Regions from separate parts of the Sinorhizobium sp. genome, predicted to be linked through region 1. Evidence: predicted binding sites of a transcription regulator. Region 1 holds the regulator's gene; the other holds the start of a gene.
What was found. The regulator LexA, encoded in region 1, represses DNA repair genes until DNA is damaged. The targets are predictions, from matches to a motif close to TGTTCNNNNTGTGTTCNG.
Positions count from the first base shown of each region.

Region 2: the regulator LexA is predicted to act here: its motif matches at 2,397-2,414, upstream of recA (recombinase RecA).

Region 1 is NZ_JCACWC010000003.1:1,714,933-1,719,610, reverse strand. Features, by position in the region: gene AC5J09_RS20305 (immunity protein CdiI family protein) at 1-43, shown strand, start outside; gene AC5J09_RS20300 (hypothetical protein) at 202-891, opposite strand; partial or broken gene AC5J09_RS20295 (transposase domain-containing protein) at 954-1,226, opposite strand; gene AC5J09_RS20290 (hypothetical protein) at 1,225-1,449, shown strand; tRNA gene AC5J09_RS20285 (tRNA-Cys) at 1,592-1,665, opposite strand; gene lexA (transcriptional repressor LexA) at 1,884-2,600, opposite strand; gene AC5J09_RS20275 (hypothetical protein) at 2,821-2,985, opposite strand; tRNA gene AC5J09_RS20270 (tRNA-Ala) at 3,180-3,255, opposite strand; tRNA gene AC5J09_RS20265 (tRNA-Ser) at 3,523-3,612, opposite strand; gene AC5J09_RS20260 (hypothetical protein) at 3,807-4,019, opposite strand; gene AC5J09_RS20255 (septal ring lytic transglycosylase RlpA family protein) at 4,470-4,678, shown strand, end outside.
Region 2 is NZ_JCACWC010000003.1:1,912,897-1,917,574, forward strand. Features, by position in the region: gene alaS (alanine--tRNA ligase) at 1-947, opposite strand, end outside; gene recA (recombinase RecA) at 1,186-2,271, opposite strand; gene AC5J09_RS21355 (carbohydrate kinase family protein) at 2,606-3,565, shown strand; gene AC5J09_RS21360 (pseudouridine-5'-phosphate glycosidase) at 3,701-4,630, shown strand.

The DNA of each region.
Region 1 (4,678 bases):
GCCCGGCTATGAAGTCATCAGCGAACATTGCCCCGTCTATTGAATTCAATTGGGATGTCGGCACTCCCTCTGCGGCAATTCGTCAGATGCGGAACTCGTCGAGAATTACATGCATGGCGCGGATCGCAATGTTTACGGTAAGCATCCGGTGAAGGCCGCAGCTAGAGACCTTCAAGAATTTTCGGCATGATTTGCGAATGACTAGCTTGCCCCAGGGTCCGAAATGCCGACAGCAGATCTGAGTGGATGGCCTTTGGATAAGGTCTCGAAGGCGACGGCGTAGCGTTTCCTCAAGCCTGGGGCGCGAAGATTATTTTCCAAGACGGAGAGTGCGTCGGCGCGGTTCCCATGGGAGACCATCTGCGCTGCGGCCAAAAACAGGTACCAATGCCGTTGCTTGAGCATTCGCTCATCGCCCCGTTCGTAAATCTTGATCAAGTCATGTGGAGTTCGGATCTCATCAAGAAATGGGGCTGGCCATCGTTCAATAAAGGCAACAATCTCACGAATACGCGCCTTCATTTGATCACTGCCGCTTGCAAACCATCTGACGTGTTGCTCCTTTGGTGCAGTGAACTCAATTGGCTGGCTCACGATGATTTCTGGCGCATCCGCCAAAAGAGATTTGTTGCCCGCCACCAGTTCTAGCGTCGCCTTGGTTACAGATCTCATGCCAAGCCGCATGGCCGGGTGAAGGTGCATTTCTTCGTCCGGCTGATACGTGGGGAAGCAATCCGCTGCGAAAACGATGTCCTGCTCGGCTTCCTCCAGGATTCGCATGTAGGTAAACGAACCCTCTCGTCGTTCGAAGCCCAAGAGCGCCAGTCTTTCGTCGCCGACGGAGTTTAGCGCCGCAAGCAGGTCAGCTTTAATCTCTTTTTGGGTCCGCACCGTGTTTCCCTTTAACTTCCAATCACCGTCTCACAGGGCCGCAGGTCAGGCAGCTTGATCTCTTCGTCTTGACCGGCGTTAGCCTCCAACTCCTCGAGCTGCAACTCCATCTGTTCGAGAAGCCTGGCCTTGCGCTCCGAGCGGCTGCCATGGATGTCGCGCTTCAGCTTCTCGATCTCGAGCCGGAGCCGGGCAATCAGTGCATCCGAGTGCGAGTTCACCGCCTGAGCCCGAGCGGCAACGGCTTCCGCCCCACGTCGTGCCGCGCGTTTTGCGAGGATCATCGCGTGCGCACTGGTGAGGTCGTCGGCAAGCTGATCGGCCGCATCGGTCATGACGGCATGGAATCATATTCGCTCCCGCCGTGCCAGCGGTTTTGCTCATCCGGCCGACGTCGACGCCAGGTTTTTTTGCGGCATTCGCCAGTCGCCAGTCGATGCCTTCGATCAGATAGCCGAGCTGCGCCGGCCTGATCACGGCCGTGCCATCGGCCGGGCGGTTTCCAAACGAAAGCCGACCAAGCGCAAGGCAAAGAAAAATGACCCGCCGGTCTTGTAGAACGATGTTGCACGGATTTGCCGAGTGTGCCGGGAAGCCGTTGAAAATCAAGGGAATCCAGTTGCAACGAGATGCGACATCCGCATTCGCACAACACGAAGCTCTTTGCCACTTATCGCTTTGATATCATTGTGGAAAATTTTGGAGGCCTCGCCCGGAATTGAACCGGGGTACAAGGATTTGCAGTCCTCTGCGTCACCACTCCGCCACGAGGCCTCTACGATTTGCGATTTTTCAAATCGTGGCGCGGATTTAGAATGATTGCCCGCAATCCGCAAGAGGGTACATTTGGAATAGGGTCTTTTTTATTCTGTATAATATAGCTTCGGTTCTGTGGAGGCGTGGCCATAGCGCCCCAAGGCGCAATGCCCCCACTTCTAACGCGTTGAAATTGCGTACTTCCGTGAGAAACGCCTGCACACCTCGTCGGGAGGCTAGTGGTACCGCCGGATGAGGCCGACAAGCCTGCCTTGGATCTTGACCCGATCCGGACCGAATATCCGTGTCTCGTAAGCCGGATTGGCGGCTTCGAGCGCAATAGAGGCGCCCTTGCGACGGAAACGCTTCAGAGTTGCTTCCTCGTCGTCGATCAGGGCGACGACGATATCCCCGGGGGTGGCAGTGCTTCCGTTCCGGATGATCACCGTATCGCCATCGAGGATGCCGGCCTCGATCATCGAATCACCCTTGATCTCGAGAGCGTAGTGCTCGCCGCTGCCGATCATTTCGACCGGTACGGAAATATCGTGCATGTTGTTCTGGATTGCGGAAATCGGCACGCCGGCGGCAATGCGGCCCATGACCGGGACAGCGACCGACGCGATCTCGGCCGGGGGCGCCGGTTTCGGTGCGGGGGGCGGGGCCGCAGGCTTGCCCAGACTGCCTTCGATCACGCTCGGCGAAAAGCCGCGGCGGACCTGCGAAGCGCCGGCATATGCCTCCGGCAGCTTGATGACTTCGAGGGCCCGCGCGCGATTCGGTAGCCGGCGAATGAACCCGCGCTCTTCGAGTGCGGTGATCAGACGATGGATGCCCGATTTGGAGGCAAGGTCCAGGGCATCTTTCATCTCGTCGAAGGACGGCGGAACCCCGGATTCCTTCATTCGTTCATGAATGAACAGAAGCAATTCCTGTTGCTTGCGGGTCAGCATGGCGTCACTCCAGAATCGCGAAACAAATCAAGAACAGAAACTATCTGTTCCATATGTGTTCCGCAAGTGCCTAAAATTCCGTGAATACCGCTTGCTGCTGAATGCCTGCCCGCTTCTCATGCGGCGTGCGATGGCGATCGCTCGGAATCTGGGGGCAGGGGCGATACGCTCTCGCATGTTTGGCTTACAGCGGCCGGCCCAGTCGCTCGCCTATGCCATGCTAATAGGCAAGGCGCAGTCCGCCCGGCGTAAGAACGTCGAATTCAGGCTCGGGATAGGGCCCGTACCACTGAGTATAGGTCGTGTTGGTCGAGCCTGTGCTGGCGCACCCCGAAAGGGCGAAGAGGGAAAAAATTACGGCTGCCACCAAAGATTTAACAGGCATGTTTTTCTCCACTCGCGGGAGTTGCCCAGACCTCGAACGGGTCAGACTAAAACTTTCTCTCAAATCAGCTTTTTTGGCAAGCGCAGCCGAGCCGCGGCATCGCCCGGGCTCTGCAACCTGACGTCCGGCATCGGTGGATGTTAGCTCAGGTAAGATCCGTTACCTGGGTCTCCGGGCTGGACAAAAGAGGGGAATGGTGGAGTCGAAGGGAGTCGAACCCTCGACCTCCGCAGTGCGATTGCGGCGCTCTCCCAACTGAGCTACGACCCCACTGGTCACCCATTGTATAAGATTTTTCGGCCCCGCGCGCCAGTGCATTCCGTTTGCCGGCTTCACCCTTGCCGCCCGGTAGGGCACGCTGCAATTCACCCACCCGAATATCGCCCCTTCGCGATGGAGTCCCAAGCAGCTTCTTCCGCTCCGGCAGGTGACGCAGAGCGTCGGAAGGGCAGGGCAGCCACGAGCCTTGCGGCTGGGGAAGACGGCCATCAGTGACGAGAAGCTGGGAATTCCGGCGTGCCCGGATCAACTCCGAAATGGCGGAAGAGGTGGGATTCGAACCCACGGTACGCTTTCACGCACGCCGGTTTTCAAGACCGGTGCCTTAAACCGCTCGGCCACTCTTCCAGGTGATTGCGGAGCTTCGTGAAATTCGTTTCCGAGTTCTCGATAAACCGGCGATCGCTACCGGGTTTGCTGCCCATTCACCAACGGCTGGCTTTTTAGCAGCTTTGATCACAGCGTCAACTTGCTCCGGAGCATTTGCTTGCATTCGAGGCGTGCCGCGCCGCATACGCCCGTGGCACGGTTGTGGGCCATCGTCACGGGCGCCGTCCGCTGTCCGGCGCCGCAGTCGGACTTTCGTCGCCTGCCCGGGCGACGTAGGCCGCGACATCCCGACTTCTGCCGTCCAGGAGCGCCGCTCCGGCAAGCAGATAAACGGCAATCGCCAACATCGACAGGAGCATTATGCCTAGGGGGAGGCCGGTTGCCGCCCGTCGCTCCGGCGGCCCATAATCGTATCTGTCGTCCATTGCGAGATCCTCTCGGACTTGGGCCGGAGCACGGGCACCACGCCAACCGGGGACGGAGCCTCAGAGTTGCACCGACGGGAAGCTTCGGCCAGCTCTGAGGCCGCCGCACCCCGCGGCCGACGAGCCACGCGGGTGCTTATTGCGATATGTATCGGCAGGGAAACCCGGCAACGGGTTTCGGACCTTTGGCGCGCTCTATCGGACCATGGTCCAGCGACTCATTTACGTTTCGTAAACCATAGCGAGCGTTTTTTTGCCTCCGTTCGTCCTCCGGTTCGCAATTTCGCCTTGTTGTTGTCATGATTGTTCGACTGTTCCGTTTCGGGACGGCGAAATTCTCGCGGGGGGAACTACTGCACGATTGCGACGATCGTTGCGCGTTCGGTCGGATGCGCGAGCGCTGCAGGAGCGGATTTCGGGTGCGGCTTTGCGAATGATCTTGTGGGACAGATGACATCCAATAACGGTGCGGCATATCTTGTGAGGGGGCTCCGTCTCGCAGCGGTTCCGTTGCTTTGCGCGGTGCTTGCGGCCTGCGGGTCGACGTCGAGCGTCAAGAAGACCAAGTCGCGGAGCAAGGAATACTTCGCCGAGTCCGTCTATGGCGTCAAAGCCAGCCCCAGAGTCGCTACCGGAAACAACATTCCCAAGGGCGGTGG
Region 2 (4,678 bases), 200 kb from region 1:
AGCAACTGTGCGTGGCGCATGGCGCGGCGCATGATTCTGCGTAGAACGTAACCGCGGCCCTCGTTCGACGGCAGAACCCCATCGGCGATCAGGAACGCGGAGGAACGCAGGTGATCGGCGATGACGCGATGGCTCGCGCGCCGGTCCCCCTCGGCCTTCACGCCGGTCGCCTCTTCGGAAGCCGCGATCAACGCGCGGAAAAGGTCGATGTCATAATTGTCGTGCTGGCCCTGGAGCACGGCGGCCACGCGCTCCAGCCCCATGCCCGTGTCGATCGAAGGCCGCGGCAGGTCGACGCGCTCTTCCTTGGTGATCTGCTCGTACTGCATGAAGACGAGGTTCCAGATCTCGATGAAGCGATCGCCGTCTTCCTCGGCCGAGCCGGGAGGTCCGCCCCAGATATGATCGCCGTGATCGTAGAATATTTCCGAGCACGGGCCGCATGGACCAGTGTCTCCCATGGCCCAGAAGTTGTCGCTCGTCGCGATGCGGATGATGCGATCGTCGCTCAGGCCGGCAATCTTCTTCCAAAGGCCGAAGGCCTCGTCGTCGGTATGGTACACCGTGACGAGCAGACGCTTGGCATCGAGCCCGTATTCCTTGGTGATCAGGTTCCAGGCAAGCTCGATCGCGCGCTCCTTGAAATAGTCGCCGAAGGAGAAATTGCCGAGCATCTCGAAGAAGGTGTGGTGCCGGGCGGTGTAGCCGACATTGTCGAGGTCGTTATGCTTGCCGCCGGCGCGCACGCATTTCTGCGCCGTCGCGGCGGTCGAATAGGGTCGCTGCTCGAGGCCGGTGAACACATTCTTGAACTGCACCATGCCCGCATTGGTGAACATCAATGTCGGGTCGTTGCGCGGCACGAGTGGGCTGGACGGCACGACCTCGTGACCGTTCTTGCGGAAATAGTCGAGGAACATCGACCGGATTTCATTCACGCCGCTCATCTTGCGTCCTATCTGTGTACACTCCGGCGGCAGCCCGATCTCTCCAGGCTGCAAGCCGCACTTTTCAACCCCGCGCTTAGGCGCGTCGCGTTCAATCACGTCACGCCTCCCGCCGGCCGAGCCGTCGGAACCACAGGCTTTTATCGTTCGCATTTCATGCTGTCCAGCGGGCAGCAAAAAACCGGCCGCGGGTGACGACGGCCGGCTTCGCATGCTTCAACCAGACGGTTGCTGCCGATTACATGTCGGCGGCTTCGTCGCCGTCGCTTTCCGGCCCGCCATTCTCCAGGAACCGGTCGGCGATGAGACCGGCATTCTGCCGCAGAGCCGTCTCGATTTCGCGCAACAGTTCGGGATTCTCCCGCAGGAAGAGCTTGGCGTTTTCCCGTCCCTGGCCGAGCCGCTGGCTGTTATAGGAAAACCAGGCGCCCGATTTCTCGACGATGCCCGCCTTGACGCCGAGATCGATCAATTCGCCCGTCTTCGAAACGCCTTCGCCATACATGATGTCGAACTCGACCTGCTTGAAGGGCGGTGCCATCTTGTTCTTGACGACCTTGACGCGGGTCTGGTTGCCGACGACTTCCTCGCGCTCCTTGACCGAGCCGATACGGCGAATGTCGAGGCGCACCGAGGCGTAGAACTTGAGCGCATTGCCGCCCGTCGTCGTTTCCGGCGAGCCGAACATCACGCCGATCTTCATGCGGATCTGGTTGATGAAGATCACCATGCAGTTTGACTTGGAGATCGATGCCGTAAGCTTGCGCAGCGCCTGGCTCATGAGGCGCGCCTGCATGCCCGGCAGACTGTCGCCCATCTCGCCCTCGATTTCGGCGCGCGGCACGAGTGCGGCCACCGAATCGATGACGAGAATGTCGATCGCACCCGAACGGACCAGCGTATCGGTGATTTCCAGCGCCTGCTCGCCCGTATCTGGCTGCGAAATCAGAAGATTTTCGAGATCCACCCCGAGCTTTCGCGCATAGACCGGATCGAGTGCGTGTTCGGCATCGACGAAGCCGCAGATGCCGCCCTTCTTCTGTGCCTCGGCAATGGTCTGCAGCGCCAGCGTGGTCTTGCCCGAGCTTTCCGGACCATAGATCTCGATGATGCGGCCTTTCGGCAGGCCGCCGATGCCGAGCGCGATGTCGAGGCCGAGCGAACCGGTGGAGACGGTTTCGATCTCAACTACGCTGTCCTTCGCTCCGAGCTTCATGATCGATCCCTTACCGAACGAACGTTCGATCTGGGAAAGAGCCGCTTCAAGTGCCTTGCTTTTGTCCACCGATTTGTCCTCTACGAGCCGCAAAGAATTTTGTGCCATTGGTCCACCTTTAGGTTATTGGAGCTATCGAGGCAATGAAGCCGCCGCAAGCCTTTTTGTACATGTTTTGTTCCAACTTGGCAATGGCACGTCAAGTAGTTGAAAATGCTCGGAATATTTCAATACGTTCGATTCTTGTTCACGCCTTTCGTCCACAGTATCCACAAGTTGCGCGTCAACGCATGCCGGCTTTCACGCGCCGCCCCGATTCGCTTCGTGATTCACGATGGATCAAAGCCGGACAAAGCCCTAAAAGGTAGTCCGAAACGATAGATCGGAATGCCGGCGGAAGAGAGACTTCGCCACCTTTTCTCCGCCGTTCATCGAGGACCAGATGCAAGCACAGGTGAAGTCGCAGAACATAGCCGTTTTTGGCGGCGCTCATATCGACCGGCGCGGCCGGATCAGCGGCGCGACGACACCGGGCGCGAGCAATCCGGGCACCTGGTTCGAGGAAGCCGGGGGTGGCGGCTTCAATGCAGCGAGAAATCTCGCGCGCCTCGGCCATCGCGTAACCATGATCAGCCCGCGAGGCGGCGATCCCGCCGGCGACACGGTGGCGGCCGCTGCGGAAGCTGCCGGTGTGATCGATCGCCCTTTCACCTTTCTCGATCGCAAGACGCCGAGCTATACGGCAATCCTGGAAAACGACGGCAACCTCGTCATCGCGCTCGCGGACATGGACCTCTATGCTCTGTTTACGCCGCGCCGGCTGCAGCAGCGGACCACGCGCGAGATTTTAGCCGCGAGCGAACTCGTGCTGATGGACGCCAATCTGCCGGAGGAGACATTGACGGCGCTTGCCGGCATCGCCGCGAAGTCCAGCCCGCTCCGTGCCGGTATCGCCGTTTCTCCGGCAAAGGTGGTCCGCTACCGCGCGTGCCTCGACGGGCTCGATTTCCTGTTCATGAACGAGGCGGAGGCGCGCGCACTGACCGGCACCGAGGCCGCAACCGCCGCGGAATGGCCGTTGCTGCTGCGCTCCGCCGGTCTTTCCGGCGGTGTCGTGACGCGCGGAGGCCGGGCCGCGGTCGCCTTCGACGGCAAGGGTGCCTGCCTCGCTACGCCGCCGGCTCTTTCAGCACTTGCCGACGTCACCGGCGCCGGCGATGCGCTTGCCTCGGGCTTTCTCGCCGCCCGGCTTGCCGGTGCGGATCTTGCCGACTGCCTGCGCTGGGGCATGGCGGCCGCCGTCATAACGCTGCATTCGCCCTACGCTGCCTCCGAAGAGATGCTGCCTGACAAGCTGGAGCAAGTGCTGCGCCTTGTGCCGGAAGCGGAAATGCTGGCATGAGAATTGGCAGCTGAATGGGAGCCGGGTAGCGCGGAATGCGGGCGGTTCTTCCGCACCCTCTGCTCCAGGCACCGGAATCGATCAGGCACCCCCGATGCAATTTGCCGTCGGATGTCATCAATCAAGGAAACGATCATGACCAAACCCTCCTCCCCGTCCCTGCCGATGGAATATTCAGATGAAGTCGCGGCCGCCAAGCAACGAGGTGCGCCGATCGTCGCACTGGAATCCACGATCATCACGCATGGCATGCCCTATCCCGGCAACCTCGACATGGCCCGCAGCGTCGAGACGATCATCCGCGAACAGGGTGCCGTGCCCGCAACCATCGCCGTAATCCACGGGGTCCTCCATATCGGTCTGGACGATGCCAAACTGGAGGCGCTGTCGAAGACGCAGGGCGCGATGAAACTTTCGCGCGCCGACCTCGCCTTTGCGATCGCCGAACGCCGCACCGGAGCCACGACCGTTGCCGCAACGATGATCGCCGCTGCCCGTGCGGGCATCCGGGTTTTTGCGACCGGCGGCATCGGCGGTGTTCACCGCGGAGCGGAGCAGAGCTTCGACATATCGGCGGACCTGGACGAACTCGCACGTACCGGCGTCATTGTCGTCTGTGCCGGCGCCAAGGCCATTCTGGACATTCCCAAGACGCTCGAAGTGCTCGAAACCCGCGGAGTCCCTGTCGTGACCTATGACAGCGAGAACTTCCCGGCCTTCTGGTCGCGTGAATCCGGCCTCAAGAGCCCGCTGATGCTGAACAGCCCGGCGGCAATCGCCAGTTTCCAGCGGACGCGCGAGTTGCTCGGGATCGATGGCGGAATGCTTGTCGCCAATCCGGTGCCGGAACAAAGCGAAATCCCGCGCGAGGAGATGGAGATCTACATCACCCGCGCACTCGACAATGCGGCGAGCGAGGGCATTTCCGGCAAGGCGGTCACACCGTATCTGCTCGACAACCTCTTCCGTTTGACGGACGGGCGCAGCCTGGAAACCAATGTAGCGCTGGTCGAGAACAATGCGCGCCTTGCCGCCGGGATCGCTGTCGCACTCGCTGCGAAGTAACCGCAGAAATGGAATAAAAAGGCGAAGGGGATCTGGCGCGCCGCCGTT